Regions from separate parts of the Rahnella aceris genome, predicted to be linked through region 2. Evidence: predicted binding sites of a transcription regulator. Region 2 holds the regulator's gene; each other region holds the start of a gene.
What was found. The regulator CRP, encoded in region 2, controls carbon source genes, mostly activating them, when cyclic AMP is high. The targets are predictions, from matches to a motif close to ATGTGANNNNNNTCACAT.
Positions count from the first base shown of each region.

Region 1 (8,106 bases), on a different contig from region 2:
GCAGCACTGACAGTTTCGAGGTGACGGTGCAATCTGCCGCGCCGTCCCATTGCCCGAGCACATCAATTTTCTGTTCACTGAACACAAACGTCAGTGGTGTACTCAGTTCCTGCAATTCAACACGCAGAACTTTACCGGCCAGACGTGTCCGCGCCGCCTTCATGCTGCGATCTCTGAAAAGCAGGTAATTAAGCGGCGTCTCGATAGCGGCAGTCAGTAACGGCGTTAACAACATCGGCATACTCATATCAGAATTTGAAACCCCGATGTAACGCCACAATGCCGCCAGTCAGGTTGTGATAAGTCACATTTTCAAAACCTGCGTCCGCCATCATTCCTTTCAGTGTTTCCTGATCCGGATGCATACGGATTGATTCAGCCAGATACCGGTAGCTTTCGGCATCGTGTGCAACCAGCTCGCCAATACGCGGTAAAATATGGAAGGAATAGGTGTCGTAAGCTTTGCTCAGCGGCTTCAGCACCGGTTTGGAGAATTCCAGTACCAGCAGACGCCCGCCCGGCTTGAGTACGCGGAACATGGAACGCAGCGCCTTCTCTTTTTCAGTCACGTTACGCAGACCGAAAGAGATGGTGATACAGTCAAAATAGTTATCCGGGAACGGCAGAGCCTCGGCATTCGCCTGAACGTAGCTGACGTTGCCGACGATGCCAAGATCGCGCAGCTTTTCGCGGCCCATCTTCAGCATGGAATCATTGATATCCGCCAGCACGACTTCGCCTTTCTCACCCACCAGACGGGAAAATTTTGCGGTCAGATCGCCCGTACCACCGGCCAGATCCAGCACACGTTGTCCCTGACGGACACCGCTGCAATCAATAGTGAAGCGCTTCCAGATGCGATGAATACCGAAAGACATCAGATCATTCATCAAATCATATTTTGCCGCAACGGAATGGAAGACTTCTGCCACCATTTCCTGTTTTTCATCTTTGGCTACTGTACGAAAACCAAAATGGGTGGTTTCCGGCGTCTGCTTTTCCATTATTTATGCCTGCTTTTTCAGTCGAACTCTTGGGGAGAAGTGTATCAGAACCCGTTCGAAAGCCCCATCACCGATGGTGATTCAACATATTGCAAAAATTCATGCATTGAATCACAAATACAGTGCAGGCCCTCTGACCCGCTATGTCTGCTGGTGGGGAGTTAACTCACCCGGGTTCAGCGTCTGTTCTTCTTCCGCATCAGAGGTATCGGGCAGAGATGCGGTGTCTTCAGGTTCATTTTCCGCTTTCGCTATTTCAGCCAGAGACGGACTGATAGGCCGTTTAACTTCAACACCCAGCGCGCGGAAACTTTCCACCTGTCCGATAAGATTACCACGGCCTTGCGAGAGTTTATTCATCGCGGATCGATAACTTCCCTGCGCTTTGTCGAGACTTTGTCCCATCGACTCCATGTCATCCACAAACAGCCGCAGTTTGTCGTAAAGACGTGCCGCGCGGTCGGCGATACGTTTGGCGTTCTGACTCTGATGCTCATAGCGCCACAAGTTACTGATCGTTCGCAGCGCCACCAGCAGGGTCGTCGGGCTGACCAGCATAATATTGTGCCGGAGCGCTTCGCTAATCAATTCTGGCTCACGGTCGATAGCCAGCAGAAAAGCGGGCTCAACAGGGATAAACATCAGCACATAATCGAGGCTGCGCAGACCGGGAAGTTGCTGGTAATCTTTGCGCCCGAGCAGGCGGATATGTCCGCGAACCGAGGCAATATGTTCATTGAGCGCCGCTTCCCGCTCGCTGTCATCCTCGCTGTTGAAATAGCGCTCATACGCGACCAGGGTCATTTTGGCATCAATCACTACGTCTTTATTCTGCGGTAACCTGACGACCACATCGGGCTGCATCCGGCTGTTGCTGTCAACCTGCACGCTGACCTGAGTCTGGTACTCATGCCCTTCACGTAAACCGGAAGCCTCGAGCACGCGGCTCAGCACCACTTCCCCCCAGTTGCCCTGCGTTTTGTTGTCACCTTTCAGTGCCTTGGTCAGGTTGACGGCTTCACGGGCCATCTCCACATTCAGTTGCTGCAGATTGCGGATCTCATGCGCCAGCGTATGGCGTTCACGGGCTTCCTGCCCAAAGCTGTCCTGCACCTGACGACGGAAACCATCCAGTTGCTCGCGCAACGGCAACAGTAACTTGTCGAGACTTTGCTTGTTCTGTTCGTCGGCACGGCGGCCATTTTGTTCGAAAATCCGGTTAGCCAGATTTTCAAACTGGCTGCTCAGGCGCTGTTCGCTGTTAATCAGCAGACGCTGCTTTTCTTCAGCCGCCATGCGGGTTTCATCCAGACGGGTTGAAACCTCACGCAACTCCGCTTCCTGCGCGCTGTTGATTTCCCGCTGCGCACGCAGTTCCTGATTCAGTTGCTCACACTCGTTTTGCCAGTGGGCAAGCAGTTGTAATTTTTCCTGACTGGCCGCCTGCAGGCTATGCAGTTTTCGCAGCTCAAGTTCAGCCTCACGCAGTTGCTGCTGCCCTGATTGCCGCTCGCTTTTGTGCGTATCATTTTCCGCTTTAGCCTGTTCCAGCGATTGTTCCAGCAAACGGCGCTGCGTTTCATACTCCGTCTGCTGTTGCTGTTGGCGCAGGCTGGCGATAAGCCAACCTACGAGTAAGCCCACTAACCCCGCCCCCAGGGCTGTCAGGATGCTGATATCCACGCGATTTCCCTCTTAAAGTCTCTTGCGGCCAAGGTAATGTCAGGCTGTATGGATGTCCAGTCTATTTTCTGTTGCATTGAGCCTTTGCGAGACGTCTTCCAAAAAGGAATTTCTCTGTATTTTCCCCCTTGCGATAGCCAGCCACAGAGAGCAGCATTCAAAACCAGCGGCTCAGCCACTGAATGCCGAAAGCACCTGGCGCCAGGATGCCGAAAGCCCAGATGAGTGCAGACGTCACATTCGCAATCTGGAAATATTTTTGCGGCATACCGCAGATACCGGCAACCAGTGGCACAACGGCACGAAGCGGGCCAAAGAAGCGGCCAATAAAAGCCCCGGGCATGCCCCATTTTTCAAAGAAAGCATGTCCACGAACCAGCATTTGCGGATGGCGGGAGAAAGGCCAGAAATTGCCAACCCGATCCTGATAACGGGCACCAATCCAGTAAGAAAGCCAGTCTCCCAAGAAAGCGCCTGCGGCGGCGGCGGCCCAGATGGGCCAGAACGGAATACCGGTTTCGCCGATCAGCGCGCCGAGTCCCAGCAAGATAAACGTTGCCGGGAGCAGCAGGGAAAGGAATGCCAGAGACTCACCAAAAGCCAGAAAGAAAACGATCGGTGCAGCCCACACCTGATGGGCGCGGATGAAGGTAGTGGTGTACTCAAGAAGGTCGTGAACAGTCAAAAATGCAGTTCCTTTTGTCAGAGATCCGGGAGGAGGTTCATCAATTATTCCAGATGGATTACTAACATGACCTTAACAGATCTGCTTAGCAGGGCAAAAAAACGGGCCGCCAGAGGCAGCCCATTGATGTGATGATGTGATGTGGTTGTTTTAGTTTTATAGGGACTAAATAAGCCTGCGGGCTGCTTCTACAACAATCTTCACCGCATGACTTTCAGTCTTTTTCATGGTTTCCGCATTAGGGATTTCCTGCTGCATGCGGTTCACGATAACACCCGCCACCATCCCCGCGCGCAGACCCTGGCTTGCACACATGGTCAGCAGAGTCGCGGATTCCATTTCGTAGTTCATGACGCCCATTTCCTGCCACTCTTTCATCGATTCTTTGAAGCGACGGACAACACGGCCAGAGTAAGTGTCATAACGTTCCTGACCCGGATAGAAGGTGTCAGAAGAGGCGGTAACGCCAATGTGCGTCGCGGCACCCACGGCTTCTGCCGCCGCAACCAGCGCGGTGGTGCAGGCAAAATCGGCTACTGCAGGGAATTCCATCGGCGCAAAGTGCAGGCTCGCGCCATCAAGGCGAACGGCAGCGGTCGTGACCAGAACGTCACCGACATTGATGTGTGGCTGGATAGCGCCAGTTGTGCCGACTCGCAGGAAAGTACGGATCCCCAGTTGCGCCAGTTCTTCAACCGCAATAGAGGTCGAAGGGCCACCAATACCGGTTGAGCAAACAATCACAGATTTGCCATCAAGCTCAGCACGCCATGAGGTAAATTCGCGGTGGGAAGCCAGACGAACCGGGTTCTCCATCAATTTGGCAATTTTTTCCACGCGCTCAGGGTCGCCGGGAACAATCGCCAGCGTCGCGCCGTTTAAATCTTTTTTGGCCAGGCCAAGATGGAAAACTTCAGGCTGAGACATAACAAACTCCTCTGTGTGTAAGGTCATTTATTGGCAGGAGGAACACCCGGCAACTGTACTGAACATTGTGACGTTATTTCGTGACGGTCGTCACTATGATGTAACAACGGGAATTTCACATACATTTATTTTGTGATTCAAGTCACAAAATAAGGAGGGTGAGGGAATTTTAAACAGGCAATCTCCGCTGCCGGGGATTGCCTGTTTATCAGTTACAGTTAATCAGGCAGGAACGGCATCTGCCGCCGCACTGCGCGACCAGATCCGGTGTTTGAGCATGTCTTTCAGAAACGCCTTCAGCAACGCTCCTTCTGCTTTTTCACCTTCCACAACGCCCTCTTCCGGCACATCGTCCGTCAGCCCCAGCAGCGATTTGAAGCGGCGTGCATCGCCACTTAGCCCCACCACTTTCAGGTGTTTGTAGGCTTCGAGCACATAATGCCGTGCATCGCCATTCATCAGCAGTGCGTCGATATGCCCATGCGGAACAATCACTGCATCAACGGTGATGGAAGGCGATCCGGCAAACGTCGCATCAACCGGCAACGTAGAACCATCATCGGCAGTCACACTCCCTAAGTGACTGGCCAGCAGCTTAGGGTGAACGCCAGCGGCCTGAAGTGCCTGTAAGGTTTCCAGAACATCCGCCGCATTCACACCTTCACCCAGCAATATCGCCACCTGCCGCCCTTTGATCGTGCCTTTACCGCTGGCATACAAACTCAGCGACGGATCATTTTTCAGCCCATTCACGGGCTTCGGCGGTTTGATCTTCAGGGTGTCAGCGGAAAGGGTAATACCCAGATTTTTCGCCACTTTCTGCGCCAGCGTCTGATCAACATGCGCTAACAGATCCACGACCCGCTCGCGGATATACGGCCGCGCCACCTTCGATAATTCAAATGAGAAAGCGCCGATAATATGATCCTGCTCCGCTGTTGTCTGGCTCAGCCAGAACAGGCGCGGATGGGCATAATATTCGGCAAATGACGGACTGCGCTGACGGATTTTTTCTGCATCAACCCGTTCAGGATAACTTTCAAAGCCACCGCCGGACGCTGCCGGAGGTGTTTCCCTCGGCCAGTTATTGTTGATGGAATTCGGCTCGTAGTTCGCCGGATTCGTATCAATGTCCTGACGGTGCATGCCGTCACGCTGGAAGTTATGGAAAGGGCACGTCGGCCGGTTAATCGGAATTTCATGGAAATTAGGCCCGCCCAGACGACTGATTTGCGTGTCGGTGTAAGAGAACAGTCGCCCCTGCAACAGCGGATCATTGGTGAAATCTATGCCCGGCACAATGTGCCCCGGGTGGAACGCGGCTTGCTCGGTTTCAGCAAAGAAATTATCGGGGTTACGGTTGAGCACCATTTTGCCGATCAGTTCTACCGGCACCAGTTTTTCAGGGATGAGTTTGGTCGGGTCGAGCAGGTCGAAATCAAATTTGAATTCATCTTCTTCAGGGATCAACTGCACACCCAGTTCGTATTCCGGATAATCTCCGGCTTCGATGGCTTCCCACAAATCACGGCGGTGGAAATCGGCATCTTTCCCGGCCAGTTTCTGCGCTTCATCCCATAACAGAGAGGCTTTTCCGGCCAGCGGTTTCCAGTGGAAACGCACAAAAGTGGCTTTGCCTTTTGCATTCACGAAACGGAAAGTATGGATGCCAAAACCTTCCATCGTGCGGTAACTGCGCGGAATGCCCCGGTCAGACATCGCCCAGAACACGTTATGCAGGGTTTCCGGTTGCAGGGACACGTAATCCCAGAAGGAATCGTGCGCACTCGCTCCCTGCGGGATTTCGTTATGCGGTTCGGGTTTTACCGCATGCACAAAATCAGGGAATTTATGGGCATCCTGAATAAAGAACACCGGTGTATTGTTACCGACCAGGTCGTAAATGCCTTCATCGGTATAAAACTTGGTCGCCCAGCCGCGGATATCACGCACGGTATCTGCCGAACCACGGGAACCCTGAACGGTAGAGAAACGCACAAATACCGGCGTTTTCTTTTCAGGATCAGACAGGAAGCTGGCTTTGGTCACCGCCTTCATACTGCGATAGGGCTGGAAATAACCGTGCGCCGCAGCGCCCCGCGCATGAACGATACGTTCGGGAATGCGCTCATGGTCGAAGTGAGTAATTTTTTCACGGAGAATGAAATCTTCAAGCAGTGTCGGGCCACGATTTCCGGCTTTCAGCGAGTTCTGATCATCAGAGATTTTGGTGCCCTGATTGGTGGTCAGCGGCTGTTTTTCACCATTTTTGCGGTGGCGTTCTAATGCATCGAGTTTAGCATTGGTATTTTCCGGACTCTTCGCACTGCCGGACGCTGTCGGTTCTTTTCCTGGCGGTGTCGGTTGTGGCGAAGGCTGATAAATACGATCGCCGGGCGCAAGATCCCCCAGGCCTGGCTGTGAAGATTCAATGCCCGTGGCGGGGGCGCGGCTTACCGATTTTGACTCGCTTTTCTTGGTCACTTTAGAGGGTGATTTTGACATTGAACATAGCTCCTCGACAAAGGTTTCGGGTGTTCTGTAGACGTTCTGTAAATCTTCCATGATGACTTTCCTGATTAACTTTTAACTATAGAACATCTCTTGCGCCTTGCTGTTCATGCTTTCCGGCTATAGTTTTAATCCATAGCCACAGATTTTCGTATGGACACTTGCCTGGAGACCCCAATGAAAAAAGAAGAATTGCTTACCCTGAAACAGGCTCCGACCAGCTTTGCCCCTGCCGTCACTCCCGTCGCCAGCACCACTATCCATACCGATACTGACGGGCTGCACGCAGGCCAGACCACCATACCCTCGCAGGGCGAAGATATGCCCGCCTACCTCGCCCGTCCGGAACAGTTCACCGGTAAATTGCCGATCGTGCTGGTGGTGCAGGAAATTTTTGGTGTACACGAACACATTCAGGATATCTGCCGCCGTCTGGCGAAACAGGGTTATATGGCCATCGCGCCGGAGTTGTACTTCCGTCAGGGCGACCCGCGTGACTACACTGAAATCAGTGAGCTTTTTGCTAAACTGGTCAGTAAAGTGCCGGATCAGCAGGTGCTTGCAGATCTCGATCACACTGCACACTGGGCATCACAACATGGCGGGGACATTTCTAAATTAGGCATCACAGGTTTCTGCTGGGGCGGGCGCATTACCTGGCTGTACGCGGCGCACAATCCGCAGCTGAAAGCGGGCGTGGCGTGGTACGGCAAACTGGTCGGCGATAAAACGCTGACCAGCCCGTCAAATCCGGTTGACCGCGCCGCCGCGCTGGATGCACCGGTTCTGGGTTTATACGGCGCAGAAGATTCCAGCATTCCTCTGGATACCATTGAAACCATGCGTCAGGCCATTCGCGCAGCCAATGCTACGGCGGAAATCGTGGTATATCCGGAAGCGGGCCACGCGTTTAACGCCGATTATCGCCCGAGTTACCACGCTGAAGCCGCCGCCGACGGCTGGCAACGGATGCTGGATTTCTTTGCGCAGTATGGGGTTAAGTAATAAAAAGTATGGTGTGCAGTAAAAGGACACCGACCAGAATGACAAAAGCCCGACAGGTTTTTCCTGCCGGGCTTTTTACGGGAAGTTAACCCATTACAGCGACAACTGCCCAAAGGCACCCTGCCAGTCTTGTTCAAATTTATCGACAGCCGCCTGTACCGCAGGCGCACTGATAAATTGCTCCGCTACGTCCACCGGGATAGTGACCGACTGACAACCTGCCAGCAGACAGGCCAGAACCTGACGCGGCGTTTTAAAACTGGCGGCCAGCACTTTGGCATGCGGCGCATG
Region 1 is NZ_JAADJV010000007.1:128,733-136,838, reverse strand. Features, by position in the region: gene ubiJ (ubiquinone biosynthesis protein UbiJ) at 1-235, opposite strand, end outside; gene ubiE (bifunctional demethylmenaquinone methyltransferase/2-methoxy-6-polyprenyl-1,4-benzoquinol methylase UbiE) at 249-1,004, opposite strand; gene rmuC (DNA recombination protein RmuC) at 1,146-2,687, opposite strand; gene GW591_RS23195 (DedA family protein) at 2,845-3,372, opposite strand; gene udp (uridine phosphorylase) at 3,538-4,299, opposite strand; gene katE (catalase HPII) at 4,522-6,804, opposite strand; gene GW591_RS23180 (dienelactone hydrolase family protein) at 6,988-7,815, shown strand; gene fsa (fructose-6-phosphate aldolase) at 7,909-8,106, opposite strand, start outside.
Region 1: a site for CRP is predicted at 4,430-4,447, ahead of udp (uridine phosphorylase). Genes of this name have one in related genera too.

Region 2 (8,106 bases):
TAAAATATTTCAGCAGCTTAGTTTGCGTGCGGCGGAACTGGAAGGCGACAGTTTTCATCATTTCACCCGTCCTGAAATGGATGCGGCAATACGCAAGGCGCGCGATCTGGGACGTCATATCAGCTACTTCGGGCCGGAAGCCAATGACTTTGGTTTGCTGGAAAAAAGCTTTATCGAATACGGTAAAACAGGCACTGGCCGTTCACGTAAGTATCTGCATACTTATGACGAAGCCGTTCCCTACAATCAGGTGCCGGGTACCTTTACGCCGTGGCAGGCGTTGCCGGAACCGACGGATATTTTGTTTTACGAAGGGTTACACGGTGGTGTGGTGGCGGACAAAATTGACGTTGCCGCGCAGGTCGACCTGCTGGTCGGCGTAGTGCCTATCGTCAACCTCGAATGGATCCAGAAACTGGTGCGCGATACCGGCGAGCGCGGGCATTCCCGTGAAGCGGTGATGGATTCCGTCGTGCGTTCGATGGATGACTATATCAATTACATTACGCCGCAGTTTTCCCGCACACACATCAATTTCCAGCGGGTACCCACCATCGACACCTCGAACCCGTTTGCCGCCAAAGCCATTCCGTCACTGGATGAAAGCTTTGTGGTGATTCATTTTCAGGGACTGGATGACATCGATTTCCCGTATCTGCTGGCCATGCTGCAAGGGTCGTTTATCTCGCACATCAAAACACTGGTGGTGCCGGGCGGCAAAATGGGGCTGGCGATGGAGCTGATCATGGCGCCGCTGGTGCAGCGCCTGATGGAAGGCAAGAAGATCGAGTAAACTTTATTCGGCTGCAATCACTTCAAAGCTGTGGGTGATTGTGGCCGCTTTCCCCAGCATCAGAGACACAGAACAGTATTTTTCGGCAGACAGGCTGACTGCGCGTTCAACAATCTTATCGGTCAGATCCTTACCGGTGACGATAAAATGCAGATTGATGTGAGTGAACAGACGCGGCGCTTCTTCGCGGCGTTGTGAGGTCAGCTTCACTTCACAATCACGCACGTCATTACGACCTTTTTGCAAAATTGACACCACGTCGATTGCACTACACCCCCCTGCGGACATCAGTAACATTTCCATCGGGCTTGGGGCTTTATCACCCGCGTTTCCATCCATTGAAATCTGATGACCCGATGCAGACTCACCTAAAAATGTCAGTCCTTCAACCCATTTGACACGTGCATGCATGAACTATTCTCCCGGTGAATAAACTTGTCGAAATCTGCTCTCAGAGTACCCTTTCACCTAAAATCTGGCAACGTAACCCGATCGCCATCATGCTGAAGCGAGACAACAGAAGACAGCATCTCAAACCTGTGCTACAAACAAAGCCGAAACATACTTTCCAGTAAATTGCGGTGACGGTTTTTGCGGTTTAAGTACAGAACCCACGGTGATGACAGCAATAAACAGGCTGTTGCACTCCGACATCCGCTTGCAGCATTTCTGGAGAGTTATATGCTGAAAGGGCGCTTTGGATTTGAAGTGCCGTACAGGGAACTCTGAGCCCTGTGATTTTGGGCAGCGATAACAACAGAGGATAATAGCAAATGGTTCTCGGCAAGCCACAAACAGACCCGACTCTTGAATGGTTCCTGTCTCACTGTCATATACATAAGTATCCTTCTAAAAGTACGCTGATTCACCAGGGTGAAAAAGCCGAAACGCTTTACTACATCGTGAAAGGGTCAGTTGCTGTCCTGATTAAAGATGAAGAAGGCAAGGAAATGATACTGTCCTACCTTAACCAAGGTGACTTCATCGGTGAGCTGGGACTCTTCGAAGAAGGTCAGGAACGCAGTGCCTGGGTACGTGCTAAAACTGCCTGTGAAGTGGCTGAAATTTCATATAAAAAATTCCGCCAGCTGATTCAGGTTAACCCGGATATTCTGATGCGTCTCTCCGCGCAGATGGCCAACCGTCTGCAAGTGACGTCAGAGAAAGTCGGCAACCTTGCCTTCCTTGACGTTACCGGTCGTATCGCTCAAACCTTGCTCAATCTGGCTAAACAGCCTGATGCAATGACCCATCCGGACGGGATGCAAATCAAGATTACCCGCCAGGAAATTGGCCAAATCGTCGGTTGTTCACGTGAAACAGTCGGACGCATTCTCAAAATGCTGGAAGATCAAAGCCTGATCTCCGCACACGGTAAAACGATTGTCGTTTACGGCACACGTTAATCCCTCAAAAATTGGCGCGGCAAAACACTGTCGCGCCTTTTTTATGGGCTAAGCTTTACCCATGACGCTATGGCGAAGACTGTTTTACCATCCTGAAGTGAACTACGCGCTGCGCCAGACGCTGGTGTTGTGCTTGCCTGTTGGCATTTGCTGGCTGTTTGGCAATTTGCAAATGGGCCTGCTGTTTTCCCTCTGCCCGGCCTGTTGTAACATCGCCGGTCTGGATACCCCGCATAAACGCTTTTTCAAACGCCTGCTCGTCGGCGGTTCACTCTTTGCCGTGAGCAGCCTTCTGCTGCAACTGATGCTCGAAAGCTGGCATATACCGCTGCCGCTGATCATGCTGTCGCTGGCGTTACTGCTGGGCGTCACCGGTGAAATCAGCCCGCTGCATGCGCGCCTGCTGCCCGGTGCGCTGGTGGCGACTATCTTCACGCTGAGTATGGTGGGCGTGCGCCCGATGTGGCAGGCCCCGGTGTTGTTCGCCGCTGGCACAGCCTGGTACGGATTGTTTAACTGGGCGTGGTTTCGTATTTCGGAAGAACAGCCGATGCGCGAAACGCTCAGCCAGCTCTATCTGCAACTCGCGGATTATTTCGAAGCCAAGTACAGCCTGCTGACGCAACATACCGATCCCGAAACTGCGTTACCCCCACTGCTAACCCGCCAGCAGCAGGTTATCGACCTGATTGCCCTGCTTTATCAGCAATTACACATGTTGCCCCAGCACGGACATCATCATCACCATAAGCGGCTATTTCAGCGTTTTCAGGTGGCGCTCGATTTGCAGGAGCACATTACAGTGAGCCTGCATCAGCCGGAAGAAGTGCAGAAACTGGTGGAGGAAAGCCATGCCGAAGCGGTTATCCGCCGAAATGCGCAGGTGATTTCCACCCGTCTTCGGGTGATTGCCGACGATATTCTTTATCATCGTTTATCCGGGCGCTTTACGATGGCCAATGAGCTGACCGCGCTGGAGAAAATCGCCGCGCGCAACCCGGACAATCCGGTAGGTCAGTTTTGTTATTACCATTTCAGCCGCATTGCCCGTCTGTTACGCACACAGCGGCCGTTGTACAAACGTGACCTGATGAACACCCAGCCGCGTTTGCCCTTCTGGCCCGCGCTGAAAAGCTATCTTTCCTTCAAATCCGTGGCACTGCGTAATGCCGCACGTTTGGGCATTATTCTGGCGATTGGCAGCAGTCTGGGTCTGTTCTTCAATTTGCCCAAACCCTACTGGATCTTGCTGACTATCATGTTGGTCAGCCAGAACGGTTATAACGCCACGCGGGTGAGGATCCAGCACCGTGCACTCGGTACGCTGGCCGGATTGCTGATTGCCTCAGGCTTGCTCAAACTGGAACTGCCGGAAGGCACCACGCTGCTGTGCATGCTGCTGATCACCCTGTTGTCCTATACCGTTCTGCGCAAAAACTACGGACTGGCGATGGTCGGCATGACGGTGACTGCAGTGTATACCCTGCAATTGCTGGCGATGAACGGCGTGCATTTTCTGGTACCACGACTGGTCGATACCCTGATCGGCTGCGCGCTGGCCTTTGGTGGCACTATCTGGTTGTGGCCGCAATGGCAAAGCGGTTTGCTGCGCCAGAATGCACACCAGGCGCTGGAAATCTATCAGGACGCTATCCGCCTGCTGCTCGAGGAAAGCCCCGACACCGCCAAACTGGCGTACACCCGTATGCAGGTCAATCAGGCGCACAATAAGCTGTTCACTTCGCTAAATCAGGCGATGCAGGAGCCGGGTTTTAACTCACATTATCTGGCGGATATGCGTTTGTGGGTGACGCACAGTCAGTTTGTGGTTGAGCATATCAACGCGATGACGATCCTCGCCCGCGAGCATTACATGCTGCCGGAAAAACTGGCGACGGAGTATTTACAGACCTGCGAAATCGCGCTGCAAAGCTGTCAGCAACGACTGCTCTACGACGGGCCGGGCAGCGAGAACAACCTGTTTAATGCGCCGGAACTTCACCCGGATATGCCACTGACCGAAATGGAACGCCATCTGCGGCGCGTAATTTCACATCTCAGCGTGATGCATACCATCTCGTCACTGGCGTGGAAGCAGAGGCCGCATCATGGGATCTGGCTGACGCGGCGGGCGTGAAGGGGGAGACCCCTTTCAAATCCCCTTTTTACTGGCTTGCAGTCAGACTGCTTTTTAAAGCTAATCGGAGAATATTTCGGTTTCTCAAGTGCGGGGACCGCGCACTGACGGCTTAAAATGGATTGAGAAAGTTTCGGTTTCTCAATTGCCGAGCTCGCTTAACTCACCGCGCCGAAACCGACCAAAGGAGGAAAGTGCTTTTCCTCCTTTGGATTCCTCCTCGCTTTTTCAACACGCGCTCCGCTTGCTGGCTATGTTTCAGCAACCGCGGTGACAGGCTTGAAATCTTGCCGCGTTGCGGTTCCCTCTCTCGGTCCTGAAGCCCTGGGTCTTCAGGCCGCTCCGTTCGGCAAGATTTCTGAATCGCCCGCAGGATCTCAAATTCAACGGCAGATTGTCTTTTATCTTTTAAATAAGTTGATTGGCGTGCTCAAAATTCAGCTGAACGGAGCGGCTTCGAGACCTTTGGCTCGAAGACCGAGAGAAGGCAGTGCGAAGCACCTGGATTTGCGCCACTCACTCATACACCAGAACATGTCCGTCGTGCCTGCGGCAGCGCGCAGTAAAAAAGCGAGGGGAGTGCAGAGGGAAAAAGCACTTTTCCCTCTTGGTCGGTTTCGGCGCGAGAGGCCATGTGATAAATGTTAGTGAGAAACCGAAATTGTCTCGATCAAGCGTTTCAAGACGGGGGCGTGGGGATCACCCCCCGCAAACTTTCCCCACGGCTTTCTCAAACCTTTCCATCCCTTCTTCAATATCCGCGAAGTCGATAACAAGCGATGGCGCAAACCGCATCACGTTTGGTCCGGCGACCAGCATCATCAATCCGAATTCTGCTGCAGCGGCATGGAATTCTCCGGCGCGGTTTTTATACGCATCAGAAAGCTCGGCGCCGATCAGCAAACCCTGGCCGCGGAACTCGCTGAAGATGTGATATTTCTGGTTGATGGCCTCCAGCGCGCTGATGAATTTCTCGCGACGCTCGTTGATCCCGGCCAGCACGTCTGGCGTATTGATGATATCCAGCGCGGCTTCGGCGACGGCGCAGGCCAGCGGGTTACCGCCGTAGGTGGTGCCGTGTTTGCCCGGTTCCATCACCGAGGCCACGTCTTCGGTTGCCAGCATGGCGGAAACCGGGAAACCGCCGCCGAGCGCTTTGGCAGTGGTCAGGATGTCCGGCGTCACGCCGTAATGCATGTAGCTGAACAACTTGCCGCTGCGCCCCATGCCGCTTTGTACTTCATCCAGCACCAGCAGCGCCTGATGTTTGTCACAAAGCTCACGCAGACCTTGCAGAAACGCTTTGGTCGCAGGTGTGACACCGCCCTCCCCTTGCACAGGCTCGACAACAATGGCGCAGGTGTGGTCGTCGATCACCGCTTTTACGGCATCCAGATCATTGAACGGCACGTGCACAATATCAGCGGGTTTCGGGCCGAAGCCGTCGGAGTATTTCGGCTGGCCACCCACGGAAACCGTGAACAGCGTGCGACCGTGGAAGGCATTATGGAAAGCGATGATCTTACTTTTGTACGGGCTGTGACGGTGCGAGGCGTAATAGCGCGCCAGTTTAAAGGCCGCTTCGTTGGCTTCAGCGCCGGAGTTGGCGAAGAATACGCGGTCGGCAAAGGTGGCGTCGATCAGCTTCTGCGCCAGTCGAAGGGCGGGTTCATTGGTAAATACGTTACTGACATGCCACAGGGTTTCGCCCTGCTCGTGCAATGCTTTCACCAGTGCCGGATGGCAATGTCCAAGCGCCGTCACAGCGATACCCCCGGCGAAATCAACGTACTCGTTCCCTTGCTGATCCCACACGCGACTGCCTTTACCTTTCACGGGAATGAATTTCGCAGGTGAATAAACCGGCAAAATAACTTTATCGAATGTGCCCCGATCTACCGATGATTTTTCCGCCATTACCCTTCTCCCTCACGACCATTGATATGAAAATATAATCACAAAATATGCATAAAAAATCACATACAGGCAAACAGAAATCGCATCTGATGGGTAAGTAATTTTTTCAGCAATATTAACTGATTAGATTTTAAGGAAATTATCCAAAAGCTGATGCCCCTGCTCGCTCAAAATGCTTTCAGGATGGAACTGAACGCCATGCAGCGGCAAGGTTTTGTGCATGATGCCCATAATGTCGTCACGACCACCATCCCGTTCTGTCCATGCAGTAACCTCGAAACAATCGGGCAGCGTCTGTGGCGCGACCACCAGCGAATGGTAGCGCGTCACGGTCAGCGGATTATTCAGCCCGGTAAAGACACTCCTGCCGGTATGGCGGACAGGGGATGTTTTGCCGTGAATGGCCTGCCGGGCGCGGACGATGCTCGCGCCGAACGCCTGCGCCATCGCCTGATGCCCGAGGCACACGCCAAGTATCGGTAAACGGTCGGAGAAATGGGCAATCGCTTGCAGGGAAATGCCAGCCTGATCAGGCGTACACGGGCCGGGAGAAATCACCAGATGTGAGGGGGAAAGCTGTTCAATGTCGGTGAGCGTCAGCTGATCATTACGCATCACTTTCACCTCTGCACCTAACTCGCAAAAATATTGATAGAGGTTGTAGGTGAAGGAATCGTAGTTGTCGATCAGCAGCAGCATAGTGTACCCGGTAAAAGTCGGAAAATTTACCGGGCAATTCTACGCATTTTTCAGCTCAGGCTCAGTATTTTGTCGATCAATGTTCTTCCGGGATTTCACTGACAACAGTATTAAAAATTGCCACCAGCTCGGATTCATCACCAAACACCGCCGTTTTATTGGCCGCCAGCCAGCGCTCACGATCCACTTTGGACCAGTCAATATCGTAGCCAGCATGAATGACCAGTTGCTCGATGAAGATCCGCAGCGCACGTCCGTTACCTTCGCGGAACGGATGCAGCAGATTCAGGCCGGTGTAATAGTGAGCCAGACGCTCAGCGAGATTATCCAGGGGTAACCCGACCAGAAACGCTTCTTCTTCAAGCTCCTGCATCAGCGCGTTGCCCTCTTTTTCGATATATTCGAAATGGCAAAACTGAGTGTCATCCTTGTAGATATCGATTTCACGGAACTCGCCTGCCCAGGCGTAAATATCCTGGAACAAAGACAGATGCACCGCACACATATGCGGCAGTCCCATCACCGCAGGCCCAAGCGGCATCGCTGACGCGCGCAGGGCAGTAAATGCGAGTTCGGCCTGCAACAGACGATGTTCTTCACGGATTTCCAGCCGGTTTTTCAGCACATTGATGCCGGTATAATAGTAAGGGTCGGCACCGGGCACGAGTTTATCGTTCATAGTGCTTCCTCAGTTCGGTGAGGCGTTGTGAAATTTGTTCGTTGTCTAACGTGATAACCTCAACCTGCAAACCATCCAGCGCGCTACTGGCCTGAAAGTTCTGCCGCTGACGTTCGCGAAAAAGTTTTTCCTGCTGCCTGAGTGTCAATTTCTTCGCCATTATTTCCTCCCTGGGTACAGCCATTCGGGCACATACCTTGTGGAGTTAAGTATAGACAGAGAAAAAAGGGCGCCAGCTTCAGCGCCCTAAACTCGGATTATTCAACAGCGATAGGGGTCTCGTTCACGTCTGTTTTATGATCTGCCTGAAGCGTTTTCACGCGATCCTCAAGCTGTTTCACCGCCTGCGCATCCGGCAGAAGTGAATATTTCAGTTCAAACACCGTGCTCTGGCCGGGTTGCAGTTGTTTTACGCGGCCTTGTTTACGTTCGATAGTGACCGGATACGCATAGTTGGTGCCCGGTTCGATACCCG
Region 2 is NZ_JAADJV010000004.1:74,642-82,747, forward strand. Features, by position in the region: gene GW591_RS18610 (phosphoribulokinase) at 1-793, shown strand, start outside; gene GW591_RS18615 (OsmC family protein) at 797-1,204, opposite strand; gene crp (cAMP-activated global transcriptional regulator CRP) at 1,567-2,199, shown strand; gene GW591_RS18625 (YccS/YhfK family putative transporter) at 2,261-4,336, shown strand; gene argD (bifunctional acetylornithine/succinyldiaminopimelate transaminase) at 5,036-6,253, opposite strand; gene GW591_RS18635 (aminodeoxychorismate synthase component II) at 6,377-6,952, opposite strand; gene GW591_RS18640 (putative adenosine monophosphate-protein transferase Fic) at 7,029-7,631, opposite strand; gene GW591_RS18645 (YhfG family protein) at 7,621-7,791, opposite strand; gene GW591_RS18650 (aldose 1-epimerase family protein) at 7,889-8,106, opposite strand, start outside.

Region 3 (8,106 bases), on a different contig from region 2:
GGCAGTTTCCGGTGCAGCTCGTGGGCGCGATGGATTTGATCCATGTCGATCTCCACGCCCAGCCCCGGTTTTTCAGGCACTTTGATTTTCCCGTTCACAATTTGCAGCGGCTCTTTGGTCAGGCGCTGGTTGCCTTCCTGCCAGATCCAGTGCGTATCTATCGCCGTCGGCTTACCCGGTACGGCCGCACCGACATGGGTAAACATCGCCAGCGAAATGTCGAAATGGTTATTCGAATGGCAGCCCCACGTCAGACCCCACTCATCGCAAAGTTGTGCGACCCGCACCGCGCCATGCATGGTCCAGAAATGCGGATCCGCCAGCGGAATATCCACCGACTGCAACATCACCGCGTGCTGCATCTCGCGCCAGTTAGTGGCAATCATGTTTGTGGCGACCGGCAAACCGGTAGCACGGCGGAATTCCGCCATCACTTCGCGGCCGGAAAAACCTTGCTCCGCACCGCACGGATCTTCGGCATAGCTGAGGATACCGTGCAGGTCTTTGCACAGGTCGATTGCTTCATCCAGCAGCCACGCGCCGTTCGGATCAACCGTGATCCGCGCATCCGGGAAGCGTTTTGCCAGTGCTTTAACCGCCTCGATCTCCTGCTCGCCCGGCAGCACGCCGCCTTTGAGTTTGAAATCTTTGAAGCCATAGCGATCCTGCGCCGCTTCGGCCAGCCGCACCACCGCCTCACTGTTCATCGCTTCCTGATGACGCAGGTGATACCAGTCGTGATGGCTGCGTTCCCCTTCCTGATACGGCAAATCGGTTTTCTGCCGGTCACCGATATAAAACAGATAACCGAGCACCGTGACTTCGTCGCGCTGTTTGCCCGGCCCGAGCAGTTCACACACCGGCACGCCGAGGAATTTGCCCATCAGATCCAGCAGCGCGGCTTCCAGTGCGGCGACGGCGTTAACGCGCAGTTCGAACGTCCACGCACCTTTACCGAAAGAGTCAAAATCCGATGACTGATTGCCGACGTGGATCTGATGCACCAGCCGGTTCATGCGCGCCACTTCCTGGCCTTTTACCTGAGCAATGGCCTCCACCAGCGTGTTGTAAATCACCTCCCCGCCCGGCGCTTCGCCGACACCGGTGTTCCCGGCGCTGTCCTTGAGGATAACGATATTGCGGGTGAAGTAAGCACCGTGCGCGCCACCAATATTCATCAGCATGCTGTCATGCCCTGCCACAGGAATGACCTGCATATCCGTGATAACCGGTGAGGATTGCGTACTCATCATCTTTCCCCTTTTACTGTGCCTGTACCGTGGTACGGGCGAAGCTGAATACGTTCGATTTTTCCGACAATAAACACGTAACTGACAACGGCGAGCAGTGCGTGGATGCCGACATAAATCAGCGCGCCGTTGAAGGAACCGGTGGTCCCGATAATGTAGCCGATAGCGATCGGCGTGATGATGCCGGAGACGTTACCGAACATGTTGAACAATCCGCCGCTCAGCCCGCTGATTTCTTTCGGTGCGGTATCGGCCATCACCGCCCAGCCCAGCGCCCCCAGACCTTTACCGAAGAAGGCGAATGCCATAATGCCGACCACCATCCATTCGGTATCGACGTAGTTGCAGAAAATCATCGACATCGACAACAGCATACCGATCACAATCGGAGCCTTGCGCGACAGTGTCAGGTTGCTGGTTCTGCGCATCAGCCAGTCGGAGATAATTCCACCCAGTACGCCGCCGAGGAATCCGCAAATCGCCGGTACTGAGGCCACCATGCCCGCTTTAAGTATCGACATACCGCGCGCCTGAACCAGATACACCGGGAACCAGGTGATGAAGAAATAGGTCAGCGCGTTGATGCAGTACTGGCCGATGTAAATGCCAATCATCATGCGGGATTTCAGTAACTGTTTCATCTGGAAGGTTTTTTCGCCTTTTACGACGGCTTTTTTGGTGATTTTCTGATCCATATTGATCAGCGCACCACCGGCTTCCATGTAATCAAGTTCGGCCTGATTTACGCCCGGATGATCTTTCGGATCGTGGATCACTTTCAGCCAGATGAAACTCAGCACGATCCCCAGACCGCCCATGAAGAAGAAGACGTGTGACCAGCCCACTTCGTGCGTCAGCCAGCCCATGATCGGGGCGAAAATAACCGTGGCGAAGTACTGCGCTGAGTTAAAAATAGAGACTGCGGTGCCACGTTCCTGAGCCGGGAACCAGGCTGCGACGATACGGCTGTTGCCGGGGAAGGACGGCGCTTCGGCCAGGCCAACCAGAAAACGTAAAGCAAACAGCGATACCACAATGCCGAAGCCGCTGAAGACATCGACAAAGCCTTGCAGCAGGGTGAATAACGACCAGATGAAAATGCTGTAGAAATAAACTTTTTTCGAACCGAATTTATCGAGCAGCCAGCCACCGGGTATTTGCCCGATGACATACGCCCAGGAAAATGCCGAGAAGATATAACCCATCCCGACGGAATCCAGCCCGATATCTTTGGCCATCGCCGAACCGGCAATGGATAACGTGGCACGATCGCCGTAATTAAATGAGGTGACAATAAATAACATCACCACTATCCAGTAGCGCGCATTAGTTCTTTTTTTGACGGCACTGGCTGCTGAAACGGTAGTTTCCATGGTGTTCTCCGGAATTAATGACAACGCCTCTAAACAGAGATAAAAGTCATTCCATTCACAGAACTGTAGGGTTCAGAGAGGAAGGAACGCAGCCAGTATATGAACAACATTCCCTTTACTCATTGGGCAATCAACCAAGCATAAATAGCCCTTTGCATTTATCCTGAGGCAAATGCCCAGCGACGTGCGAGTTGTTTCACAAAAAATGAAACGGCTGTGATGGCGGTCACAGATGGTTGTTATCTAATTGCAGGGCCACGTACAGCAATAAACGATCGTCGAAGTTCCCCAGATCCAGGCCGGTTAATTCCGAGATACGGTTGAGGCGATATTCCAGCGTATTACGATGAATATACAGTGCCTTAGACGTAGCGGTCGGCTGAACATTATGGTGGAACCACGACGTCAGTGTGCGGCGCAGTAATCCGTTGCCATCCGTCGCTTTCAGACGCGCCAGCGGACGCACCAGTTCATCGGCCTGCCAGCCGCCACGCAGGCTGTCGAGCAGCACGGGTAAGATCAGATCCTGATAGAAGTAACACCGCTGTTCCGGCATCCGCTGTTTGCCCACACTCATGGTGGTACGTGCGGTGCGATAAGAACGGGCGATGCTGCCAGGGCCGGTAAAAAAGTTGCCAAGGGAAATGCGCACGCGCAGACGACCGGTTTCGGTCATGCGCGACAGCAGATGATCAATGCGCTGGCGGTGGCCCTCCGGATCCCAGCGATCGTAGCTGTTCAGGGCCGGTTTCAGCACCACCATTTCGGTGAGGGAAACGATAGCGATCAGGTTGTCACGCTCCGGCGTGGTCAGTAAAGTTTGCAGTTGTTGCAGTTCTGCCATGGCAGAGTCGACGCCGAGCTGGCCGCTGTCGACTTCCACCACCGCCGCGACACGTGGCCGGTTGAGGTCGATGCCCAGACGCTGCGCCCACTCCATCAGCGCCGGAGACAGTTCATCCACACGAATCAGGTTAAGCACCAGTTCTTCCCGCAGACGGCTGTCCTGCGCCAGCATGTGCAGCAGACGCGCCTGTTCGAGCATCATTTCGGCGGTCATACACACCAGCTCGCCATACTGACGCAACTGGGACGGATTGCCCGTCAGGCCGATAACGCCCACGATCTGACCATCGATACGCAACGGCAGGTTGATGCCCGGACGTACACCGTGCAAATGCCGTGCAACGCCCTCGTCGATGTCGACAATGCGCTCCTGCGAAATCGCCAGCAGTGCGCCTTCGTGCAATTCACCAAGACGCTGATCATCGCCGCTGCCGATAATCCGTCCGCGACCATCCATGACATTCACATTACTATCAATAATTTGCATTGTGCGGGCAACAATTTGTTGCGCCAGCTTTGCATCGAGATGATATGCCGACATGGAACCCCTGCCTTGCTGTTTTATCGTTGTTAAAACAGCATACTCAGGCCGCGATGCCCATACATTATGCAAATGCCCAAAGAGCGAAAGCACCTATTGAAGTTGCGGGGAATATCACATTTTTAAGCAAATGCCCAACCGGCCCGGCAAAATCCACATGATTGATGAGAGTCCCTGAAAGACAGGCAAAAAAAAGCACGCCGGAGCGTGCTTTGTGTGAGGTATAGCAGGCGGAAATTACTGCGCCAGCAGGTAAATTGAGGTATCACCACGCTGAATATCCAGCGCCAGAACGTTTGGTTTGGTGTCGAGAATTTTACGCAGCTCGCCCAGATTGGTCACTTTCTGCTGGTTCACACCCAAAATGACGTCGCCTTTTTTCAGGCCGATGCGCGCCGCCGTTGAACCCGGCTTCACTTCATCGACTTTCACGCCTTTCTGATCACCTGCCGCACCGTTACTCAGTTCAGCCCCTTCGATGCCGGTATAAATGTTGCCGGATTCGATTTTCGATGTCTGAGTGCTTTGCTCAATGGTCACGTCAACGTTCATCGGTTTGCCTTCACGCAGCAGGCCGAGCGTCACTTTGGTGCCGATTGGCAGGGTGCCGATATCAGCACGGAACGAGGCGAAGCTGCTGATCGGTTTACCGTTCATGCTCAGGATCACGTCACCGGCTTTAATGCCTGCTTTCTCTGCGGCAGATTTCGGCATGACCTGACTGATGAATGCACCGCGCTGTGCGTCAACTTTCATGGCTTTCGCCAGTTCGGAGTTCAGCTCGGTCCCCATAATGCCCAGTTCGCCGCGTTTCACCTGACCGAATTCGATCATTTGTTTGGACAGGTTTTTCACCATGTTACTTGGGATCGCAAAACCGATACCGATGTTGCCGCCGTCCGGTGCCAGGATCGCCGTGTTAAGGCCAATCAGTTCACCATTCAGGTTCACCAGCGCACCACCGGAGTTACCGCGGTTGATCGCGGCATCCGTCTGGATGAAGTTTTCGTAGTTCTCAATATTCAGGCCGGAACGACCCAGTGCAGAAACGATACCGGAAGTCACGGTTTCGCCCAGACCATACGGGTTACCGATAGCCACGGTGTAATCGCCCACACGCAGTTGTTCGGAATCCGCCATCTTAATGGCCGTCAGGTTTTTCGCATTCTGTAACTGAATCACCGCGATATCAGAACGCGGGTCCTTGCCGATGACTTTGGCGTCGAACTTACGGCCATCGTTTAGCTGTACGCTGATTTTGGTTGCGTTATCAACGACGTGGTTGTTGGTGACCACATAACCTTTGTCGGCATCAATGATGACGCCGGAACCCAGCGCGCGGAAATCTTCTTTCTGTTCAGGCGCAGGCTGACCGTCAGGCCCCTGACCGCCGCCCTGACACACCGGAGAACCCTGGAACGGCGAACCGTCCTGGCACAGCGGCGAATTCTGACCAAAGAATTGCTGGAACTGCTGACCCATGCGTGGTGTTTTTACCGGCGCACTGCCTTCAACGTTGACGCTCACCACCGATGGCATCACTTTTTCAAGCATAGGTGCCAGGCTAGGAAGCTGAGTGGTGCTGGTGCTGGAAGACGCAGTTTCAGCAGCCAGTGCAGAAGAAACCGGGGCCATTGCCATACCGATGCTTAACGCTAATGCGCTGAGGAATAAACTCGATTTTTTCATTTTTCAGGATCTCTTAAAATTATTGTGGCAACCAAAATAGTCGCATTGCTTGGTAGTCGTGATACTGAGATGGTATTAATAGCGTGAAGTTCATCAGGGTCGAAATGACAATGGTAAAAAATTATTGTCAGCATTTACAAATGGCGTTTTTTCAAACAGTTCCGTAAAGAAAATTAAAGAGAGTTCAATTTGTCTTTTTAAAACAAATTACTCAGCCGCCATGAGTCTTCTGTATTCATCGTATGCATAAAGGTCAGTCATTCCGCTGATATAATCCTGAATCATTCGCGCACGGTAATAAAACTCCTGCGCGGCATGTTCCGCGACCGGTAATCCTTCCAGCGCCGCCACGGCATTGTTGTAAGCCAGACGATGTTTGGCTGAAATCTTATGCAGCAGACGGGTTTCAATCGGATATTTCCTGTGCGTATCCTCCTGAACTAGCTGGTTAAAATCGGTCAATGGCATATCCAGCAACGGGCTATAAATATCAAGTAATCCGCTGATCACCCGATAGCCTTGTAATTCCAGCTCCTCCACTTCGTGATGATTGAATACCTGTTTGAAGGCCACCGCTTTATAAATCTCTAACAACCGGTTGGCCTGGCTGTCATCTTCCAGCAACGCATGATTAAAGGTGCCCTGATAAATATCTTCTATATTATCAATGAACCGGCGGGCAGCATGCGGCACCAGTTGTTTCACTGTCTGAACGCGCAGTTCCATAAAGAAGTAATCCACCGGATTACGGAACGTTTTCGCTTTATCCATTTTCTCGTAAGCAGTGCGAACCACTTTATCGAAGAAGTCATTTTTCTCTATCGCGCCCCACTCACGGCACAGATAATTATAAAGCTGTTCCACGCTGAAAATACTTTTCTCAACCGCATCTTCCAGATCGGCAATGCAGTAAGAAATATCATCGGCCGCTTCCATAATGTAGGTAAGCGGAAAGCGGTTAAATTCACCCAGCCCGAGTTCAGTGCGCAGTTTTTTGATGAACGGCTCTTCCGCCAGATAAAAACCCGGTTTTTTCATCAGGTAATCATGTGAAGGAAGTTTAGTCATTGAATACGCAGGGCGGGTATATTTCAGAATGCAGGCGGTCTGGCTGTAAGTCAGATTGAGTTTCAGCAAGGTGAAGACCAGCCGGATGGCCTGCGCATTGCCTTCAAAATTAGACAGGTCGTAGCGGATTTTACTGCGCAACTGGTTCAGTTCAGCATCGTCTGGCGTCAGGCGCAAACACGTCACCAGACAGGCATCCGTTTCCTGTGGTGTTTCGCCGCAACCGGCGGTGTCCATCCGCTTAGCAAACCAGTTGTTAATGGCGGATTCACCAAAATGGCCAAATGGCGGATTACCGATGTCGTGCATCAGGCACGCCATTTCTACCACGCTTTCAAAGGGATCGGTCACCTCGTCCAGCCCGTAAGCCTCAAGCTTGTTCTGCCTGCGCAAACGGTGGAGGATCTCTTTGGCGATGTGACGACCAACCTGCTGAACTTCAAGGGAATGGGTCAGACGACTGCGGACGGCAGCATTTTTCTCCAGCGGAAAAACCTGAGTCTTTTGTTGCAGACGGCGGATGGCAGCCGAGTTGATAATGCGCCCGCGATCGCTTTCGAACTGACGGACGACATCATAGTCATCGCGTGCCTCGATCGGGGCGCTGAAAGGACGCTGAAAATTGAATTTCGTTTTAAAATCGATCCCGGACATGATTTCCCACCTTTTCAGCCACTCACACATCAAACCGACGCGCTTTTTGCAGTAGCAACCTGCACCCCAAACGGATTATTTCTTACCTTTAGCCATGATAGACTATCGCACATTGTTTTCGTGATTAAACCGTCAATTCCGCACACGCTGCGGCTCATTCCAACCACATCTGCGAGTATTCATATGAAAGTAGGCATTATCGGTGCAATGGAGCAGGAAGTGACCCTGCTGCGCGACAAGATTATCAACCGTCAGACTATCGAACGCGCAGGCTGCGAAATCTATACTGGCCAGTTAAACGGTGTGGACGTGGCGCTGCTTAAATCCGGCATTGGTAAAGTGTCTGCCGCCATGGGCACCACATTGCTGCTGGAACATTGCCGTCCTGACGTGGTGATCAATACCGGTTCCGCAGGCGGGCTGGCGAAAACCCTGAAAGTCGGTGATATCGTCGTGTCTGATGAAGTGCGTTATCACGATGCTGACGTCACCGCGTTTGGCTATGAACCGGGCCAGATGGCCGGTTGCCCGCCTGCGTTCACTGCTGATCCGGCGCTGATTGAACTGGCAGAAAACTGTATCCGTGAACTCAACCTGAACGCCGTACGCGGTCTGGTTTGCAGTGGCGATGCGTTCATCAATGGCGCAGCGCCTCTGGCACGTATCCGCGCAACCTTCCCGAATG
Region 3 is NZ_JAADJV010000002.1:137,929-146,034, forward strand. Features, by position in the region: gene GW591_RS13090 (enolase C-terminal domain-like protein) at 1-1,253, opposite strand, end outside; gene GW591_RS13095 (MFS transporter) at 1,250-2,623, opposite strand; gene GW591_RS13100 (CdaR family transcriptional regulator) at 2,850-4,010, opposite strand; gene degP (serine endoprotease DegP) at 4,248-5,699, opposite strand; gene dgt (dGTPase) at 5,907-7,421, opposite strand; gene mtnN (5'-methylthioadenosine/S-adenosylhomocysteine nucleosidase) at 7,605-8,106, shown strand, end outside.
Region 3: a site for CRP is predicted at 4,113-4,130, ahead of GW591_RS13100 (CdaR family transcriptional regulator). Genes of this name have one in related genera too.

Region 4 (8,106 bases), on a different contig from region 2:
ATGGTGTAGGCGCGGGTCATATTGATGCCGTAAAGCCAGTCGGCACGGGCGCGGGCCAGCGCGGAAACACACAGCGGAATAAAATCACGGTTGTCGCGCAACCGCTCAATAGCACGCTCGACGGCCTGCGGGTTGAGATCGTTAATCAGGCAGCGCTGGGTCGCGTGACGTTTTTCCGGCGTCAGTTCGAGATAATCCAGCACTTCATCCACCAGCAACTGCCCTTCGCGATCCGGGTCACCGGCGTGGACAACCTGCGAGGCCTCGAGCAATAAGCGTTTAATCACGTTGAGTTGTTTGGCGACGGAAGAACGCGGCTGAAGCTGCCACTTTTCAGGAATGATCGGCAAATCGGCGAGCGACCAGCGCGCAAAGCGGCTGTCGTAGGCATCGGGCTGCGCCTGTTCGAGTAAGTGGCCGACGCACCAGGTCACCACCTGATCGTTGCCACAGGCAATATAACCATCGCCCCGGCGATGAGGTTTCGGCAGGACATCCGCAATCGCGCGGGCAAGGCTGGGTTTTTCGGCAATGAACAGACGCATCAACAGGCACCTGTTTGCGGTGTAATCGCGACAAAGATTTCCATTATCCCACCCTTCATTTCACTACGTCCTCATCATGCAGAGTGGCTATGTTAGCCGCTGACGGCGTAATTAGTAAGATGGTTACAAGGATCCGCGACGGCGGTCGCTCATTTAGGCAGCAAAAAACCGGTTTAATCGGAAAAGGCCGATCAAAACCGGTTAATAAGCGAGCGGTCTGATTTTACAAATGCGTGATGAATGGCGTGCTGTCGGCCGGGATCACCTGCAAACTGGCTTTCAGTTGCGGTGTACCGAGATACAGGAAACCGACGATTTTATCGTTTTCACCACATTTGAATGCCTTGCGTACGTCCGGATGATCAGTCCACGCGCCGGTACGCCAGATGCCGTTAAAACCCTGCGCCAGTGCAGCCATCTGCATGGCGTAAACCGCACAACCGGCGGAAAGCAACTGTTCCCATTGCGGTACTTTAGGACTTTCTTTGCACACGGCAATCACGGTAATAATTTGCGGTGCGCGCAAGGGCGCCTGCGTGGCTTTCTCAATGGCTTTTTCATCCGCGCCGTCTTTTATGGCGGCCGCGCGCAGCACCTCACTGAAACGTGTCAGGCCGTCGTTTTCAGCAATGACAAAACGCCAGGGTTGCAGGGCACCGTGATCCGGGGCGCGCATACCCGCATGGATGATGTTTTGCAGCGCTTCACCGGCCGGTGCCGGTGCAGCCAGGCGGGAAGCAGAACGGCGGTTAAGTAATAAGTCCAAAGCGTCCATGATATTCTCCTGAGAATAATTGCTATTTGAATTACGTTAACATAATCGTAACGCCTTTTTCCAACGGTCAACTGGCTTTCAGATAATGCATCACTGCCAAACTCTGACATGATTTAAAGCTGACATTTTTCTGGCGGGTCATTAGGATAGCGGGACTTATCTGTCTTGTTGGAGAGACCATGCGCACATTGTGGCGAATTATCGCCGGTTTTTTTAAGTGGACCTGGCGTCTTCTTAATTTCGTCAGAGAATTCATTCTCAACGTATTCCTTATTCTCATTATTCTGGCTGGTGTTGGCATCTGGTATGCCGTGCAGGACAAGCCTGTCGAAACGACCCAAGGTGCACTGCTGGTTGATCTCAGCGGCTCAGTGGTCGACAAGCCTTCCGTCAATAATAAAGTCCGTCAGTGGGGACGCGAATTGCTGGGCACGTCGAGCAGCCGCTTGCAGGAGAACTCACTGTTTGATCTCGTCGAGACCATCCGCTCCGCTAAAGACGACAAAAACGTTACCGGGATTGTGTTACAGCTGACCGATTTCACCGGCACCGACCAGTCTTCACTGCAGTACATCGGTAAAGCACTGCGTGAATTCCGCGATGCAGGCAAACCGGTTTACGCCATCGGCGACAGCTATAACCAGTCACAATATTATCTGGCCAGTTACGCCAACAAAATCTATCTGTCGCCGCAGGGCGCGGTCGATCTTCACGGTTTTGCCACTAACAATCTGTATTACAAATCCCTGCTGGATAAGCTGAAAGTCACCACCAATATCTTCCGCGTCGGAACCTATAAATCTGCCGTTGAGCCATTGATCCGTGATGATATGTCTCCTGACGCCCGTGAGGCAGACAGCCGCTGGATTGGCGGATTGTGGACCAACTATCTCAATACCGTGTCAGCCAACCGTCAGATCACGCCCGAACAACTGTTCCCGGGTGCGGCGGGCGTGCTGGCGGGTATGCAGGCAACCGGCGGTGATATGGCGCAATATGCGCTGAAAGCCAAGCTGGTTGATGCACTGGCGTCACGCACCGAAGCCGACAACGAGATGGTGAAAGCCTTTGGCTGGAACAAAGACACCAAAGACTTTAATTACACCAGCATTTACGATTATTCGCCGAAGCCAAAACCGGACAACAACGATCCGCAAATCGCGGTGATCTTTGCCACCGGTGCAATTAACGACGGTGAAGAACAACCGGGCGCAGTCGGTGGCGACACCACGGCACAGCAAATTCGTGATGCCCGTCTGGATCCGAAAGTGAAAGCGATTGTCTTGCGCGTTAACAGCCCGGGCGGCAGCGTCAGCGCTTCTGAAGTCATCCGTTCCGAACTCGCGGCTGCGAAAGCCGCAGGTAAACCGGTTGTGGTTTCAATGGGCGGTATGGCGGCATCCGGCGGTTACTGGATTTCAACACCAGCCAACTACATCATCGCCAGCCCGAGCACCCTCACCGGCTCCATCGGTATCTTTGGTGTAATCAACACGTACCAGAACACGCTCGATTACGCGGGTGTGCATACCGACGGCGTGGCAACGTCACCGCTGGCGGATATCGCTTCCACCAAAGCGCTGCCGCCGGAGTTCTCGCAGATGATGCAACTCAATATCGAGAACGGTTATAAAACCTTCCTCGGTCTGGTTGCCGATTCACGCCACAAAACGCCTGAGCAGATCGACCAGATCGCCCAGGGCCACGTGTGGATCGGTTCAGATGCCAAAGCCAATGGCCTGGTTGATGAGCTGGGTGATTTCGATGACGCTGTGAAGAAAGCCGCTGAACTGGCCAAACTGCCAAAATGGCAACTGAACTGGTATGTCAGCGAGCCAAGCCTGAGCGACCTGGTATTCTCGCAGGTCAGCGCATCGGTCCACGCTATGTTGCCAGCGGCAATCCAGGCGTATCTGCCTGCGCCGGTGAGCAAAATGGCCATGGCGCTGAAATCACAGGCTGACCTGTTCAGCAACATGAACGATCCGCAGAACCGTTACGCACTCTGCCTGACCTGTGGTGATGTGAAGTAACGTTCCGTTTTGGGATAATGTGGGATAAAGAATCGCCTTAATGCACAGCCCGGAGCTTCTTGCTGAGAACTCCGGGCTTTTTTAGGGTGGGACGTCAGCCACGAAGCCTTTATACTTAGCGCAGTTGCTTTCACCTTTCTAAAAAAGAACATCTTCGATGACTAAAAAATCTATTTACGTTGCCTATACCGGCGGCACAATCGGTATGCAGCGTTCTGAACAGGGTTACATTCCGGTGTCCGGCCATTTACAACGTCAGCTGGCGCTGATGCCTGAATTCCATCGCCCTGAGATGCCTGAATTTACCATTCAGGAATACGCGCCTCTGATGGATTCCTCCGACATGACGCCGGAAGACTGGCAGCACATCGCCGACGATATTCAGGCGCATTACGACGACTACGACGGTTTTGTTATCCTGCACGGCACCGACACCATGGCATTCACCGCTTCTGCACTGTCGTTCATGCTGGAAAATCTGAGCAAACCGGTGATTGTGACAGGGTCACAGATTCCGCTTGAAGCGTTGCGTTCTGATGGTCAGATCAACCTGCTGAACTCGCTGTATATCGCCGCGAATCATCCGGTCAACGAAGTCACCCTGTTCTTCAACAACCGTCTGTATCGCGGCAACCGCAGCACCAAAGCGCACGCAGATGGTTTCGATGCCTTTGCCTCACCGAACCTTTCGCCGCTGCTGGAAGCCGGGATCCACATCCGCCGACTTTCCACGCCGTCACTGCCTGAAGTGCCTGCGGCGAAGCTGAAAGTGCATCACATCACGCCACAACCGATCGGCGTGGTAACGATCTACCCGGGCATTTCCGCCGAAGTGGTACAAAACTTCCTGATGCAACCGGTAAAAGCGCTGATCCTGCGCTCCTACGGTGTCGGTAACGCCCCGCAAAAAGGCGACCTGCTGAAAGTGCTGAAAGACGCATCTGAGCGCGGCATTGTGGTGGTTAATCTGACGCAATGTATTTCAGGGCGCGTCAACATGGGCGGCTATGCCACCGGCAACGCCCTCGCCCATTCCGGTGTGATCAGCGGCTTTGATATGACCGTGGAAGCGGCACTGACCAAGTTGCATTATCTGCTCAGCCAGTCACACACTCCCGAGGAAATCCGCGAACTGATGCAGCAAAACCTGCGCGGCGAACTCACCGAATAAATAAGAGGGCGATATGAAATCTGCTTTGTTGCTGGTCGATCTGCAAAATGATTTTTGTCGCAGCGGCGCGCTGGCCGTGACTGACGGCGACGCCACGATTGCGGTTGCCAATAAGATGATGACATGGTGTAAAAGCCATGACATCGCCGTGGTGGCATCGCAGGACTGGCATCCGGCGGGACATCGCAGCTTTGCGGTGAATTCCCACGCGGAGCCCTGGACGTCGGGCGAACTGAACGGTCTGCCGCAAGTCTGGTGGCCGGTTCACTGCGTTCAGCGTGAACCGGGCGCTGAATTTCACCCGGGGCTGAATCTGCCGCAGGTGGATTTTGTGGTGCAGAAAGGCACCAATCCTGACATCGACAGTTACAGTGCGTTTTTCGATAACGGACATCGTGCTGCTACGATGCTCAATGACTGGCTGAAAGCGGCGCAGATTACACATGTGTATGTGATGGGGCTGGCGACGGATTACTGTGTGAAATTCACGGTGCTGGATGCGCTGGAGCAAGGTTATCAGGTGACACTGCTGACCGACGGTTGCCGTGGCGTCAATCTGCAACCCGAAGACAGTGCTGAAGCGGTTGAAGCGATGCGTAAAGCAGGGGCAAAAATCAGTACCTCTGAGGCAGTAACAGGCTGAATTTGTCTTCCCGTCTGACTTGATAAAGGCGCTTCAGCGCCTTTATCAGCAAACAGCACTTTCGCAACCCGCCCACTTACTCCGGCTTCAGTTTAATCAGCGTATCCTGCGTAAATTGCTGTTTCAGTTCCTGCTTGCTTTTGGTGACAATCTGCCCGTCCGTGCCAATGCTCATGTGCTGGGCATCAACATTGTGACGCGACTGATACAGCATCACGGCCTGCAGGCTGTGCTCTTTCTGTTCCGGCGTCAGCGCGACACCGTCCGGCCACTTTCCGAGTTCAACTGCCTGCGCGAGACGTGCGTAAATTTCCGGCGTCATTACATCAATAAGTTGATTAATTTCCATCTGAGCACCTTGTGTTCATCTGTATTATTCAAACGGTTTTGAATAATAGCTGAATCGATTTTGTCGGTAAAATTACATCACCATTTTCTTGCGAACTAACCGCGGGTTTTATTGCCACTTTTGCCATCCGTAAAGCTCATTGAGGCAGAGTTTATGCAGTAACGTTCACCTGTCGGTTTCGGGCCATCCGGGAAAACATGCCCCAGATGAGCTTCACAGCGGGAACAGCGGATTTCGACACGCGCCATTTTATGCGAATTATCAGTGAGATATTTGATCGCATCAGGGTTAACTGGCTGATAAAAACTTGGCCAGCCACAGCCGGAATCGTATTTGGTATCGGAGTAGAACAACGCTGACTCGCAGACCACGCAATGATAAATCCCTTCGCGGTGGTTGTGCAGCAATTTTCCGGAGAACGGAGGTTCTGTTCCGTGCTCCTGCGTGACATAACGTTGAATTTCAGTGAGTTGGTCAAGTGTAGGGGAAGATTTGGCTTCAATGCTCATGATTCTCGTTCTCTGACGAATATAAAAATCAACTTAAATAACAGTTTATAATAACAAAAAATTAACAACGAGTCTGCCCGTTTTGTCCTAAACTGTATGGCATCAGCGTTAGCCAGCTTGCAACTTGTGATGGCGATCACACTCCTGATCTTCCGGCTCTTTATATTCTGTTTTTCGCCCCCATGTGGTTGTGAGCCGATTTAAAAACGGAACGTGCAATAAGCGAGCAAGAGTAGGTCGTCGCTTTGACTTACAGCAATAATTGACACGATTCCGCTTGACGCTCAGCAAGGTTTTTGTAATTTTACAACCAACCTTTTATTCACTAAAAAAATAGCTGGTGGAATATATGACTATCAAAGTAGGTATCAACGGTTTTGGCCGTATCGGTCGCATTGTTTTCCGTGCTGCTCAAGAACGTTCTGACATTGAGATCGTAGCAATCAACGATCTGTTAGACGCGGACTACATGGCATACATGCTGAAGTACGACTCAACTCATGGTCGTTTCAACGGTACTGTTGAAGTTAAAGACGGTCACCTGGTTGTTAACGGCAAAACCATCCGTGTTACCGCTGAGCGTGACCCAGCTAACCTGAAATGGAATGAAGTTAACGTTGACGTTGTAGCTGAAGCTACTGGTCTGTTCCTGGATGATGCGACTGCTCGTAAGCACATCACTGCAGGCGCTAAGAAAGTTGTTCTGACTGGTCCTTCTAAAGACAACACCCCAATGTTCGTTATGGGTGTTAACCATAAAGAATACGCAGGTCAGGAAATCGTTTCTAACGCATCTTGCACCACTAACTGCCTGGCACCACTGGCTAAAGTTATCAACGACAACTTCGGTATCGTTGAAGCACTGATGACCACTGTTCATGCAACTACCGCAACTCAGAAAACCGTTGATGGCCCGTCTCACAAAGACTGGCGCGGCGGCCGCGGCGCATCCCAGAACATCATCCCTTCTTCTACCGGTGCTGCTAAAGCAGTAGGTAAAGTTATCCCAGCTCTGAACGGTAAACTGACGGGTATGGCGTTCCGCGTTCCTACTCCTAACGTTTCTGTTGTTGACCTGACTGCACGTCTGGAAAAACCAGCGTCTTACAAAGAAATCTGCGCAGTAATCAAAGCAGCTTCTGAAGCAGGCGATCTGAAAGGCGTTCTGGGCTACACCGAAGACGACGTAGTATCTACCGACTTCAACGGCGAAAAACTGACTTCCGTATTCGATGCGAAAGCAGGTATCGCGCTGAACGACAACTTTGTGAAACTGGTTTCCTGGTACGACAACGAAACTGGCTATTCAAACAAAGTATTGGATCTGATCGCTCACGTTTCCAAATAATTGGTTATGTGAATGAACTGATTGAAGGGCGACGCAAGTCGCCCTTTTGCTTTCTGTCGGATGCACTTTTTTATCAGCACATGAGTGCGATCAAACAGACGGGTTTGGTTCATGTGTAGTCTTGGTTCAAAATCGTAATTGTTTAACCCTGACAGGATTTTAGATAATGACAGAACAACTCTTTTCTCTTCCGATCGTAAACCAAATCTCTACCTCCGTTAGCCAGCGTCTTGTCGACGAACTGCCGGTACTCGTTGTGACTCATCCGAAAGTCCGTGCTGCCATTGCCCTGCAAGGTGCACATCTGTTGGCATGGCAGCCTGAAGGCGAAGAGCCGGTGCTATGGATGAGCAGCGCCAGCGCGTTCAAAGAAGGCGTTGCGATTCGTGGCGGTATCCCTATCTGCTGGCCGTGGTTTGGTCCGGCGGGCAAACCCTCACACGGTTTTGCACGTAACGTTGCGTGGGAACTGACTGACCACAAAGAAACTGACGAAAATGTGGTACTGACCTTAACGCTGAAAAGCTCCCCTGAAACACTGGAATTATGGCCGCATGCATTCACGCTGACGGCACGCTTCACGCTCGGGGCAACCTGCCACATCGAGCTGGAGTCGACCGGTGATTTCGAAGCCAACAGCGCCCTGCACACCTATTTCAACATTGGCGACATCGCCGATGTCACTATTAAAGGCCTGGGCAACAGCTTTATTGATAAAGTCGATGGCGCAAAA
Region 4 is NZ_JAADJV010000001.1:1,195,139-1,203,244, reverse strand. Features, by position in the region: gene GW591_RS05435 (DNA topoisomerase III) at 1-545, opposite strand, end outside; gene GW591_RS05430 (NAD(P)H nitroreductase) at 769-1,320, opposite strand; gene sppA (signal peptide peptidase SppA) at 1,500-3,353, shown strand; gene ansA (asparaginase) at 3,511-4,524, shown strand; gene pncA (bifunctional nicotinamidase/pyrazinamidase) at 4,538-5,167, shown strand; gene GW591_RS05410 (YeaC family protein) at 5,244-5,516, opposite strand; gene msrB (peptide-methionine (R)-S-oxide reductase MsrB) at 5,612-6,025, opposite strand; gene gapA (glyceraldehyde-3-phosphate dehydrogenase) at 6,375-7,373, shown strand; gene GW591_RS05395 (D-hexose-6-phosphate mutarotase) at 7,540-8,106, shown strand, end outside.
Region 4: a site for CRP is predicted at 6,150-6,167, ahead of msrB (peptide-methionine (R)-S-oxide reductase MsrB). Genes of this name have one in related genera too.